DNA from 3 places in the Streptococcus sp. ALY_211 genome. Region 2 is predicted to be linked to each of the others. Evidence: predicted binding sites of a transcription regulator. Region 2 holds the regulator's gene; each other region holds the start of a gene.
The links. The regulator NrdR, encoded in region 2, represses ribonucleotide reductase genes. The targets are predictions, from matches to a motif close to ACACNATATATNGTGT.
Positions count from the first base shown of each region.

Region 1: a site for NrdR is predicted at 2,879-2,894, ahead of pnuC (nicotinamide riboside transporter PnuC). Genes of this name have one in related genera too.
Region 3: a site for NrdR is predicted at 2,586-2,601, ahead of nrdH (glutaredoxin-like protein NrdH). Genes of this name have one in related genera too.

Region 1 is NZ_JBZFUN010000001.1:38,565-43,202, forward strand. It holds gene AC4HAJ_RS00225 (NRAMP family divalent metal transporter) at 1-954, shown strand, start outside; gene AC4HAJ_RS00230 (DUF3397 domain-containing protein) at 1,053-1,406, opposite strand; gene rplK (50S ribosomal protein L11) at 1,579-2,004, shown strand; gene rplA (50S ribosomal protein L1) at 2,097-2,786, shown strand; gene pnuC (nicotinamide riboside transporter PnuC) at 2,976-3,683, shown strand; gene lysS (lysine--tRNA ligase) at 3,809-4,638, opposite strand, start outside.
Region 2 is NZ_JBZFUN010000003.1:102,730-107,367, forward strand. It holds gene htpX (zinc metalloprotease HtpX) at 1-776, shown strand, start outside; gene AC4HAJ_RS03765 (YceD family protein) at 923-1,459, shown strand; gene AC4HAJ_RS03770 (response regulator transcription factor) at 1,550-2,227, shown strand; gene nrdR (transcriptional regulator NrdR) at 2,329-2,808, shown strand; gene AC4HAJ_RS03780 (DnaD domain protein) at 2,811-3,986, shown strand; gene dnaI (primosomal protein DnaI) at 3,987-4,638, shown strand, end outside.
Region 3 is NZ_JBZFUN010000001.1:141,450-146,087, forward strand. It holds gene nrdE (class 1b ribonucleoside-diphosphate reductase subunit alpha) at 15-2,174, opposite strand; gene nrdH (glutaredoxin-like protein NrdH) at 2,284-2,508, opposite strand; gene AC4HAJ_RS00700 (phosphocarrier protein HPr) at 2,960-3,223, shown strand; gene ptsP (phosphoenolpyruvate--protein phosphotransferase) at 3,228-4,638, shown strand, end outside.

The DNA.
Region 1 (4,638 bases), on a different contig from region 2:
GCGGGGGTTGGTATCTTGTGTGCAGCCATTGTTAAAAATGTGCTCCCAGCATCGTGGGGAATTTCCATCCAAAGTTTGACTTCTATCATTATTGTCATTATTTGGGGGATGTTGCTCCTTGGAGGCTATCGTTTTCTTGATGGTCTGTCCAAATGGATCATTTCACTGCTTACGATTGCGACGATTGGTGCGGTTGTCATTGCGCTTTTCAAGCACCGTGAGTTAGCGCCTGGATTTGTTCCAACATCACCATGGGATATCAAGTCTCTCCCCTTCATGATTTCACTTATGGGATGGATGCCTGCCCCAATCGAGATCTCAACCCTAAATTCCCTCTGGGCTGTTGAAAAACGGAAAGTAGTAGACGTTAATGAAGAAGATGCCCTCTTTGACTTTAACGTTGGTTATATCGGGACAGCGATTCTTGCCTTCTTTTTCCTTGCTATGGGTGCCCTTATTCAATACGGTAATGGCCAAGAAGTTGCAGGGCCATCTGCTCAATATATTGCTCAATTTGTTCATATGTATGCGACATCGTTTGGTGACTGGGCTGTGCCATTTATTAGCTTCATCGCTTTCTTGTGTATTTTTGGTACTGTAATCACAGTTATCGATGGCTACTCTCGTGCCAACAATGCTGCGCTTAGCCTGCTCATGGGTAAGAAAGAATCCTCAAAATCTTCCTTGATTACTTGGATGACGGTGACAGCAGTAGCTGGTTTGGTTATCGTTTACGGCTTTTCAGGTGAAGTGGCACGCATGCTTAGTTTCGCTATGATTGGGTCATTTATTACAACCCCATTCTTTGCCTACCTTAACTATAGCCTGATCAAATCTAAAGGTAAAAAACTACCAGCCTGGCTAGATTGGCTATCAATTGCTGGTTTGATTTTCCTTTTTGGCTTTGCCATCTTCTTTATCTACGCTTGGTTATCAGGTGCCGCGGGTATCTAAAATATAAGGTTGTTAAGCGACCAAAAGGAAATAAATTTATTAGTATAAATATAAAAAAACCTGTCCTTCTGTGTAAATAAAAGGGGACAGGTTTGTTCTTATTTTAGTGCGATTAGGACAACGGTAACGATATAAAAAATAGCTGTAAGTAAATAGCCCATCCGCCAGTAGAGCTTAAGAAAACGTCGATAGGAAAAAATTTTAATGTTGCCTACTTTTCGAAGCATGAATAGGCAGGTCGCAATAGCGAGTAGACACATCATCAGAAGATACTGAGGTAAGAAGCTGTGTGTGAAATAGCGATTAGACATCCAGAGAATGGCTAGTGTTAAAAAAGGTAAACTGATATCGGGAAATTTGATCGTAAAGCGTGTGAGATCAAAATAGCGCACTAAAAACTGAGCCAGAAAAGGAATTAAAAAGAAATAAATTATAGCGAAAAGATAGATCATGAGTTTATTTTATCGCTAAACGGTTTTAAAGTAAACTTTTTCTATCAAAAAGTGAAAAAACCTTGATTTTGTGAGGCATTGCTGTATAATAAATAAGGTATGCGCTTTGCATACTTGTGGGAGGTAAAAATCTTATCCTTACCGCCAAAACCACAAAGGAGGAAATTACAAAATGGCTAAAAAAGTCGAAAATGTCGTAAAACTTCAAATTCCTGCTGGTAAAGCTACACCAGCTCCACCGGTTGGTCCTGCACTTGGTCAAGCCGGAATCAATATCATGGGATTCACTAAAGAGTTTAACGCTCGTACAGCTGACCAAGCTGGTATGTTGATCCCAGTTGTTATCTCTGTGTATGAAGACAAATCATTTGATTTCATCACTAAAACTCCACCAGCTGCTGTTCTTTTGAAAAAGGCTGCAGGTGTCGAAAAAGGTTCAGGTGAACCAAACAGAACAAAAGTTGCTTCAGTCACTCGTGCACAAGTGCAAGAAATTGCTGAAACAAAAATGCCTGACTTGAACGCTGCCAACATCGAATCTGCTATGCGCATGATCGAAGGAACTGCACGTTCAATGGGATTCACTATTACTGACTAATAGAATCCACCTTCACCGAGTTTAAGCATAGTGCTTACGGTGTGGAAGATGAAAATCGATAGGACCACATAACACAAGGAGAAAAAGATAACATGGCTAAAAAAAGCAAACAAATGCGTGCTGCCCTTGAAAAGGTAGACACTACTAAAGCTTACAGTGTAGAAGAAGCTGTAGCACTCGCAAAGGAAACAAACTTTGCAAAATTTGACGCAACAGTAGAAGTTGCTTACAACCTTAATATTGATGTTAAGAAGGCTGACCAACAGATCCGTGGTGCAATGGTCTTGCCAAACGGAACTGGTAAAACTTCTCGCGTTCTTGTATTTGCGCGTGGTGCTAAGGCTGAAGAAGCTAAAGCAGCTGGTGCAGACTACGTTGGTGAAGAAGAACTTGTTCAAAAAATCAACGATGGTTGGTTGGACTTCGATGTTGTTGTTGCGACACCTGACATGATGGCAGTAGTTGGTCGTCTCGGACGTGTCCTTGGACCACGTAACCTCATGCCAAACCCTAAAACTGGTACCGTAACTATGGACGTTGCTAAAGCTGTTGAAGAGTCTAAGGGTGGTAAGATTACTTACCGTGCTGACAAGGCAGGTAACGTACAAGCTATCATCGGTAAGGTATCATTTGATACTGATAAGTTGGTTGAAAACTTCAAAGCGTTTAACGATGTTGTCGCTAAAGCAAAACCAGCAACTGTTAAAGGGGCTTACATCACTAACTTGTCTATCACTACTACTCAAGGTGTTGGTATCAAGGTTGATGCTAACTCACTATAGTGAAATGAAAAACTCAGGTTTCTACCTGAGTTTTTTTGTCAATCTAATATAAAACTTATATAGTTTTGCTCTTAGGAAGTATTGCTTGAACCCCACTAAATATAGTGTTAGAATAGTTTTCTGTTGCGCTATATTTAGTGTATTTTGTTGTTTTAGAAATATCTAAAACTATTAGAATTGGAGAGATACATGTCGACATTATCGTTTAAGCAGTCCTTCAATCTGGCTTGGGGACGTTTTAGTAAGGGTCAGAAAGTGTTTGCAGTCCTTGCTTTTTTAGCTTCGCTTGGTTTTACAATGAATAGTGTTTTACCGACCATCTTAGCCGGTGATTATACAGTTTTAAATGTCCTATCTATCATTATGTCTATTTTTGGATTTTTAGGAACTTGGACGTTGGCGATACAGTGGCAGCATACCTTTAAATTAAATGGTGTTCAAAATGTTTCTGGTGCTCTGGTAGCTGGTATGCAAGGCATCTATGGTGACATGATTACCAGTTTTTACTATTTAGTGACAGAGTTTATTGGCCATTTTTCATGGAATAAGCGCCGGGCAGATGATGGTGAGCTAGTTGTGGATAAGGCATTTGGTTGGAGAGATATTATCGTAGCGATTTTTTTCTGGACGATTGGGCTTGGGGTTCTTTCTTGGCTTATTGGTGGACAGAGGATTATCCTAGATGCGCTAACGAACGGTCTTTCTTTTACAGCTCAGCAGCGTCAGGTTAAAGGCCATCTTGATGGGTATTATCTCTGGCTTTTAGTTGATATTCTTAGTTTTATCCTTTTCTTATCGGTGGGTAATGATATTGTTGCTTTTAGCTATCTAGCTATGCTGATGCAGGGGTTTGTTGGGATTATGATTTGGAAAAATGGTCTCGGAGAAGATAGGTAGAAATACTGTTGGAATTGCTTTAGTGCTCTTGTATTTAATCGTGCTAGTATTAAAGAACAATAGAAAAGAATGCCCTTGTTCCTCATTTTAAAGAAACAAGGGCATTCTTTTTGTACAACTATCAATTATTTCATGGTTGGGAACAGCAATACATCACGTATTGTTGTAGTATCTGTCAAGAGCATGACCAGGCGGTCGATTCCGATCCCGAGTCCGCCGGTTGGCGGCATGCCATATTCGAGGGCTTCGATATAGTCATAGTCAATACCTGTGGCTTCATCATCACCCAACTCTTTGGCTGCTGCTTGAGCTTTGAAGCGCTCTAATTGATCGATTGGATCGTTCAATTCAGTAAAGGCATTACCGTACTCTTTGGTCATGATGAAGAGTTCAAAGCGGTCGGTAAAGCGTGGATCTTCAGCATTCTTCTTAGCGAGTGGCGATACGGCTACAGGGTGTCCATAGACAAAGGTCGGTTGAATCAAGGTTTCTTCGACGAATTCTTCAAAGAAGGCATTGATAATATGCCCAACTTCAGTATAGTGTTTTTCAACTGGTACATTTTTTTCTTTAGCGATTGCAAGGGCTTGGTCGAATGTCATTTCTTGCCAGAAATTGATACCTGTTACTTCCTGGATAGCATCAACCATATGCACACGCTTGAAAGGCTCATTGATCTTAATTTCAGTATCCTGATAGATAACCGGTGAATCTCCTTTAACAGCTTTGGCAGCGTGCTGGATAATGCCTTCTGTCAAATCCATGATATCATTGAAATCTGCATAGGCCTGATAGACCTCAATGGAGGTGAATTCAGGGTTATGGGTAGCATCCATCCCCTCGTTGCGGAAGATACGGCCGATTTCATAAACACGCTCCATACCACCAACAATCAGGCGTTTGAGGTGGAGTTCGGTTGCAATACGAAGCACCATATCCATATCTTGAGCATTGT
Region 2 (4,638 bases):
CCATAATTGCTTTTGTGATCGGCTTGATCTATGCGGCTTCTATGATTTTTCAATCTACCAATGTGGTCATGTCCATGAATGGTGCCAGAGAGATTAGTCCCAAGGATTACCCAGATTATTATCATATCGTAGAGGATATGGCGCTCGTTGCACAAGTCCCCATGCCCAGAGTATTTGTTATCCAGGATCCATCTTTAAACGCCTTTGCGACAGGCTCATCACCAGATAATGCTGCCGTTGCTGCAACGACAGGTATTCTGGCAGCCTTGAATCGTGAGGAGTTGGAGGGAGTGATCGGTCATGAAATCAGCCATATTCGCAATTATGATATCAGGATTTCAACCATCGCAGTGGCGCTAGCCAGTGCGATTACCCTGATCTCAAGTATTGGAACGCGTATGCTTTGGTGGGGTGGTGGCACCTCTCGTCGCTCTAACGACAATAATAACAATAGCGGTAGCCTCGGTGCCTTGATGCTGGTCTTTTCATTAGTAGCGCTGATTTTAGCCCCTCTAGCAGCCAGTTTAGTTCAGTTGGCGATTTCCCGCCAGCGTGAATACTTGGCAGATGCCAGTTCAGTTGAATTGACCAGAAATCCCCAAGGCTTGATCAATGCCTTGCGCAAATTAGACCAATCCCAGCCCATGAGCCATCAAGTTGATGATGCTAGTGCTGCTCTCTATATCAGTGACCCTAAGAAAAAAAGAGGGATGCAGGCATTATTCTTTACTCACCCACCGATAGAAGACAGAATTGCCCGCCTGCAAAAATCATAATCTTTACAGCAGTATGTCGATTTAGAGAAACTTGCTGACATGTAAAGAAATTGCAAACTATTTCTGTTATATTAAAGGGCAATAGCGCTGGATCCAATCAACCCAGATTTAAAATACAGGGATTACTTGATTGTTAAGGAGAAGACATGTTTTATACGACGGAATTAAAAAAGAACCCAGATGGGATTCACTTCGATGAACAGCTTGCTATCGAAGAGGAGTTGAAAAGGCGAAATTCGGACATCTCGGCAGTGAGAGATGTAGTAGCTAAGGGATTGGTCAATTATGATGACGGCCTTTTCTTGCTAAACTATGACCTCTCCTATACACTGACTCTCCCGTCAAGCCGCTCTATGACACCAGTAGAGTTAGCGATGTCCTTTTTTGTATCAGAAGTGTTTATTGAAGGTTCAGATGTCGCCTCCAAGCAAGAATTAGTCGATGATGATCTGGTCTTAATACTAGAGTCAGATGAGATTGATTTAGCTGAGAGCGTTATGGATAATATTCTTTTGAATATCCCTCTCAAGGTATTAACAGATGAGGAAGCTGCAAGTGATACGCTCCCTTCCGGACAGGATTGGACAGTATTGACCGAATCGCAGTACCAATCCCTTCAGGAAGAGAAAAAGGCAGCAAGCAATCCTTTTGCAAGTTTGGATGGCTTGTTCGATGATGAATAGGTTTAGGATTTATAAATGGTGTGGAAGTGTTATCATTAGACATTTCCGCTTTTAACCATAGATTAGGAGATTATGAAATGGAGGTTGACGATGGCTAAGAGAATCCTTATGATTGAAAACGAGAGGCCAGTCTCTCGTTTAGTATCGCTGAAGCTACAAGAAAAGGGCTACCAAGTAAAAACGAGTCAGGCTAGCCAAGATGGGCTAACGACAGCTTTTAACAAGGGTGTTGAACTGATCTTTATTGATCACAATCTCTTGGATGATCAAACTTTTGGACAGCTTAATCAGCTAAAAAAAGAGCGAAGGATAGCCATCGTGATCTTGGTAGACAGAGAAGGCTTATCTAGTCTGCCCAAGCAGGTAGAATCTCTGTCTGATGGGCTCTTAGTTAAGCCATTTACTGTCGAAGAGGTATTAGCCCTTGTTGAGGAACTTTTATCCCAAAGGGTCCCCCAACAATCGCATGCTGTCTCCTCCTATCGTGATTTGATTCTAGATGAATCCAACCGTGCCGTTATTCGTCGAGGAGAATCGATTCCCTTGACCAACCGTGAGTATACCCTCTTATCCACCCTGCTAAAAAACCGTAATACTGTTATGGGACGTGAAGAACTATTGGATATCGTGTGGGGCCAAAGTGAGGGCACCGTTGAAACCAATGTTGTCGATGTTTACATTCGCTATATTCGTGGAAAGATCGACATTCCAGGAGAGGAATCCTATATCCAAACGGTTCGCAGTAGAGGGTATGTCATAAAAGGATGAAAAAGTCCTTCAATACGAGCTTGACCTGAGTGTCCAGCTTTTTTTATACCCTAAATTATGGTACAATAAGCTACCAGAAAAGAAGATAGGATGGGGATTGTATGCGTTGTCCCAAATGTAATCATAATAAATCCAGTGTTATAGACAGTCGTCAGGCAGATGATGGTCAAACAATTCGACGACGTCGTGAGTGCGATAACTGTGGTGCTCGCTTCACAACGTTTGAGCGTATTGAGGAGATGCCACTCCTAGTGGTCAAAAAAGATGGTACCAGAGAGCAATTTTCCAGAGATAAGATTCTCAATGGCATCATCCAAAGTGCCCAAAAGCGCCCGGTCTCAAGTGATGATATCGAAAAAGTTATCAGCCGAATTGAGCAAAAGATCCGCAGTGCATATGACAGCGAGGTATCCAGTGAGGTCGTCGGAAACTTAGTGATGGATGAATTGGCGGATCTTGACGAAATCACTTACGTACGCTTTGCCAGCGTCTATCGTAGTTTCAAGGATGTCGATGAGATTGAGGATCTCCTACAAGAGATTACCAGTCGTGTTCGTAGCCGCAATAAAAATAAAGGATAAGCATGAAACCGATTGATGATTTTTCTTTTTTAAAGAATAATCAAGTCAGCCGAGATATGACCAACTTGATTCGTCTCTACCTGCCTATTGTGGGGAGTGATGCAGTGATAGTCTATCAGTATCTGACTAGTTTTTATGATGATGGCAAGAGACGCCATAAAATTTCAGATATTTTAAATCATACTCTTTTTGATCTGCCGCGTTTTGAGAAAGCTCTGGCTATTTTGACTGGGATGGATTTGGTGACCTTGTATAAGGATTTAGACCACTACCTTATTAAGCTCAAGGAGCCCTTGGATACTGATCAATTTCTATCCCATGCTGTCTACCGCAGATTGTTGGCTAGCCATATTGGGGATCTAGCTGCTTCAGAGCTTCTTCCCGAAGACTTAGCTCAAAGAGACCTTCAGGATCTTTCTAAGAAATTCTCAGAAGTCTTCTCTGACAAGGGAGATATTGACCTCCAGCCCACACGCATGAAAAATGATTTTGATCTGGAGAGTTTCAAGCAGCGCATGCTGGCAGACGGCCTCAGCTTTAACCAAGAAAAGCAGGATGTTATTGCACTGTATAACCTATCTGAACGCTTTAAGTTAACCTGGTTTGAGCTTTATCAGCTAGCCAAAGATACAGCCAGTCGGCATAAAATCATGCCAAAACGTATCCTGGCCAAGATTGAGCAGCCTCAAGAAGCGGCGCTATCAGATTTGACTCAGCAGGAACAAATCGTTCTAAAGGAAGCCCAAACAACATCGGCTGATCATTTCTTAGCCAAGATAAAACAAGGCCGGCAAGCCATGGTGGTGACCAGTGATGAGCGGAAAATTTTAGCGGAATTAGCTGAAATGAGCTTTTTAGATGAAGTGATCAATATCATGGTTCTCTACACTTTTAATAAAACCAAATCAGCCAATCTCAATCGTCGCTATATCATGAAGTTGGCCAATGACTTTTTGTATCAAAAGATCAAAACGGCCCAATCAGCTATCCTTAAGATGAGAGAGAATCAGTCTCAGTCCTCTGCTAGTGCTAGTAAGCAAAAACCTCAAAAGAAGGGCAGCAGTGTTCCTGAGTGGAGCAATCCAGATTTCAAGGAAGAGACCACACCAGAAGAGCAGAAAAGACTGGACGATATGAAGCGTCAGATGTTAGCCAAATTAGGAAAGGGGGATGACTAGATGGAACCTGTAGGAAAAACTATAGCCGAACAAATGAGTGGTCGTATTGATCTTAATGAACTGACCAATCAGATTATGACGGATCCTGTTATTGCAGCCTTTATCGCAGAACATCAGATGTCCCAAGAGCAAATCAAGCGCAGCTTACCGAAGTTTAACCAATATCTAGGTGAGCGCTTTAAGTATCAGACTGCAGATCAATCCTACAGTGCTAAAGGCTATGAGCCTATCCTTGTCATGAACGAGGGTTATGCGGATGTCTCTTATCGTGAGACCAAGGCCTTAAAGGAAGCACAAACTCAAAAAGCTATTGCAGATCGTATCCAGGTTGTCAGTCTGCCTAAATCCTATAAAACAATTACTTTTGAAGAAGTGGATTGGACTGGAAGTCGTGCCCAAGTACTAAAAGACTTAGTAGAATTTGTAGCCAATTATCCTGATCCCCAACAAAAGGGACTCTACCTCTATGGTGATATGGGAATTGGTAAATCCTTCATGCTAGCAGCTATGGCTCACGAGCTATCGGAGAAAAAACAGGCTCAAACGACGCTGCTTCATTACCCTAGCTTTGTGATTGATATCAAAAATGCTATCACTAGTGGCAGTGTCAAAGATGAAATTGATGCTGTTAAGTCTGTACCAGTCCTTATAT
Region 3 (4,638 bases), on a different contig from region 2:
GTTTGGCTGTTCAGTTAAATCACACAGCTTTCACATTGATTTGCGCCTACCTCGGATCCATCATCTGTAAAAGTACGGATATAATAGATGGACTTGATTCCCTTGTTGAAGGCATAGTTGCGCAAAATAGAGAGGTCACGAGTCGTTTGTTTTCGTTCGGTTTTCCATTCGTAGAGACCATCTGGTAGTTCGCTGCGCATAAAGAGTGTCATTGAGAGACCTTGATCAACATGCTGTGTAGCTGCTGCGTAAACATCAATGACCTTACGCATATCCATATCATAAGCAGAAGTGTAGTAAGGGATTGTGTCGGTTGATAGCCCACTAGCTGGGTAGTAAATTTTACCAATCTTCTTTTCTTGGCGTTCTTCGATCCGTTGGATAATAGGGTGGATAGAAGCAGATACATCGTTAATATATGAAATGGATCCGTTAGGGGCAACCGCTAAGCGGTTTTGGTGATAAAGACCATCAGCCATAACCGCTTGACGAAGAGCTTTCCAGTCCTCTGCACTTGGAATAAAGTGCCCGGCAAACAGCTCCTTGACACGTTTAGAACGAGGTTGGTACTGACCGGTCACATACTTGTCAAAGTAACTACCATCAGCATACTTAGATTTTTCAAATCCTACAAAGCTGACACCACGTTCGCGAGCAATGGCATTGGATTCGACCAAAGTCCAATAATTCATGAGCATAAAGTAAATATCAGTAAATTCAACAGACTCTGGACTTCCATAGTGGATATGATTTTGTGCTAGGAAGGAATGCAGCCCCATAGCTCCTAGGCCAAAGGTGTGGGCTTCATCATTTCCATTTTTGATGGTTGGGACAGCATCGATACTAGATGAATCAGATACAAATGTCAACGCACGTACCATAGCCTTGATAGAGCGACCAAAATCTGGAGAAGTCATCATGTTGACGATATTGGTGGATCCTAGGTTACAAGAAATATCTGTCCCCATGTCGACATATTCTTGACGATCATTGATCAAACTTGGACGTTGCACCTGAAGGACTTCTGAACATAGATTGGACATGATGATGCGACCATCAATAGGATTTGAGCGATTAGCTGCATCCACATTGATGATATAAGGGTAGCCAGATTCTTGCTGCAGTTTAGAAATTTCAGTTTCTAGCTCACGAGCGGAAATTTTAGTCTTGGTGATATTAGGGTTGGCTACCAGCTCGTCATATTTCTCAGTGATATTAATGTAGTTAAAAGGAACACCATATTCTCTTTCAACAGAGTAGGGACTAAAGAGATACATTTCTTCGTTGTTACGTGCTAATTCATAAAATTTATCTGGCACAGTAATCCCAAGAGATAGGGTCTTAACACGAATTTTCTCATCAGCATTTTCCTTCTTCGTTGAAAGGAAGGCTAAAATATCCGGATGGAAAACATCTAGATAAACAGCTCCAGCTCCCTGGCGTTGGCCCAATTGGTTGGAATAGGAAAAGCTGTCTTCGAAGAGTTTCATGACAGGAACTACTCCGGATGCTGCGCCCGCGTAGCCCTTAATTGGTGCCCCAGCTTCACGCAAATTACTCAGAGAAATCCCTACACCTCCACCGATACGAGAGAGCTGCAGAGCAGAATTGATGGAACGACCGATAGCATTCATATCATCAGTCACTTGGATCAAAAAGCAGGAGACTAGTTCTCCACGTCGACTACGCCCAGCGTTTAAAAATGATGGTGTAGCTGGTTGGTAGCGCTGATGAATCATTTCATTAGCTAGGTCTTTGGCTAATTCTTCATTACCGTCAGCAAAGTAGAGGGCGTTGAAGAGAACCCTGTCCTCAAGACTTTCTAAATAATAGAGACCATCGTTAGTCTTTAAGGCATACTGCTGATAAAATTTATAAGCAGCCATGAAAGATTGGAAATGAAAATTTGATTCTTTCAAAAACTGCGCCAATTCCTCGATGAAGGCTGGCTTATATTTTTTAATAAAGGTTGATTCAATGTAATCATTCTCAGTTAGATAAGTGATCTTATCAGTAATGGTAGCGAATGACTTGGTATTAGGAATGACATTTTCCAGAAAAAAAGCTTCCAGCGCTTCTTTATCCTTGTTAAGTGGGATTTGACCGTTTACTGGTCGATTGATTTCATTATTAAGACGGAAGTATGATACATCCCCTAGATCTTTAAGACTCATAAAAATTCCTTTGATATACAATAATTAAACTTTAAAAAATATTAATCGATCGCTTTGAAATGTAGAACTGCTAAGTGACGACAAATCACTTAGCAGTTCTACACTAGGTTTAGATAATTTCTTTTAGCTTGGATGGTTGGAAACCAGAGAATACAGTGTCCCCCGCTTCAATAACAGGAGCAGCAGTAAAACCAAGACTTTTAACATAGTCTACTTTCTCAGGATGCTCTTCGATGTTAATTTCTTCGAAGTCAGCTCCGTTTTGTTCCAAGAATTTCTTGGTCATTTTGCATTGCATGCAATTATTTTTTGAATAGACTGTGATAGTAGCCATTATTTTCCCTCCAAAATATTTACTGAAACTAGCATACCCAAAACTAGGATAAAAAGCAAGGAATTAAAATCAAAAAAACACAATATTTTGTGGTTGTTTTTTCGAGGAAACCCAACATATTGTGGTGAATTTGCTTTTGACACCAAACTGTAAAAAAGCCAGTTATGACAATGTTCCGGGGGGCATTAAGCTAGAATTTTTATAAAATTAATCTTCTATTATATGTTTTTAAAAAAACTTTGATATGAGATTGGATATACTTCTAGGTTTAGAAAGATTGTGTGGGTGAAGAATTGAAAACCTTTATAGAAAAGCAAAGAAAAGGGTTACAAAAAAATGGAGAAAAAACTTTCTATCTTGAAAATCGTGAATGCTTATGATATAATTCTGCTTTGTAAGGGTTATCATAAGATAATTCAAAAATTTTTACATTAGAAAAAGGAGAGTCATTATGGCTTCTAAAGATTTCCACATCGTTGCAGAAACTGGTATCCATGCACGTCCAGCTACTTTGCTTGTTCAAACTGCAAGTAAGTTTGCTTCAGACATCACCCTGGATTATAAAGGTAAATCAGTTAACCTTAAATCAATCATGGGTGTGATGAGCCTTGGTGTTGGTCAAGGTGCTGACGTTACTATCGCTGCTGAGGGTGCAGATGCAGATGATGCAATCGCAGCAATTGAAGAAACAATGACAAAAGAAGGATTGGCATAAGATTATGACAGAAATGCTTAAAGGAATCGCAGCATCAGATGGTGTTGCTGTTGCTAAGGCATATCTATTGGTTCAACCGGATCTTTCGTTTGAAACAGTATCTGTTTCAGATACGAGTGCAGAAGAGGCTCGTCTAGACGCAGCTCTGGCAGCGTCTCAAGACGAGCTTTCTGCTATCCGTGAAAAAGCCGTAGGTAGCCTCGGAGAAGAAGCTGCAGCTGTATTTGATGCACATTTGATGGTATTGGCTGACCCAGAGATGGTAGGCCAAATTAAGGAAACTATCAAGTCTAAAGAAATTAATGCAGAAGCTGCTCTCAAGGAAGTAACGGACATGTTCATTACTATCTTTGAAGGTATGGAAGATAACCCTTATATGCAGGAACGTGCTGCGGATATTCGTGATGTCACTAAACGTGTATTGGCAAATCTTCTTGGTAAGAAATTACCAAATCCAGCTGCTATTGATGAAGAGTCGATTGTTATCGCACATGACTTGACACCATCTGACACAGCTCAATTGGATAAAAAGTTTGTTAAAGCTTTTGTGACTAATATTGGTGGACGTACTAGTCACTCAGCCATTATGGCACGTACGCTCGAAATTGCTGCTGTTCTTGGAACAAATAATATCACTGATACCGTGAAAAATGGTGATCTCGTTGCTGTTAATGGTATTACTGGTGATGTCATTATTGATCCTACTGATGAGCAGGTGGCAGAGTTTAAGGCAGCGGGTGAGGCCTATGCTAAGCAAAAAGCTGAGTGGGCGCTCCTTAAAGATGCTGAAACTGTTACGGCTGATGGTAAGCACTTTGAGTTAGCTGCTAATATTGGTACACCAAAAGACGTTGATGGTGTCAACGATAATGGGGCAGAGGCTGTTGGTCTATATCGTACAGAGTTCTTGTACATGGATTCACAAGACTTTCCGACAGAAGACGAGCAATACGAAGCCTACAAGGCAGTGCTTGAAGGAATGAATGGTAAGCCAGTTGTGGTTCGTACCATGGATATCGGTGGTGATAAAGAATTGCCATACTTCGATCTTCCAAAAGAAATGAACCCATTTCTAGGTTTCCGTGCTTTGCGTATCTCAATTTCTGAGACCGGTGACGCTATGTTCCGTACGCAAATCCGTGCCCTCCTTCGTGCATCAGTCCATGGTCAATTACGCATCATGTTCCCAATGGTTGCTCTTCTTAAAGAATTCCGTGCTGCTAAGGCTGTCTTTGAGGAAGAAAAAGCTAACCTCAAGGCTGAAGGGGTTGCAGTCGCTGATAACATTCAAGTGGGTATCATGATCGAAATCCCAGCAGCTGCTATGCTTGCTGACCAATTTGCTAAGGAAGTGGACTTCTTCTCAATTGGTACCAACGACCTTATCCAATACACAATGGCTGCTGACCGTATGA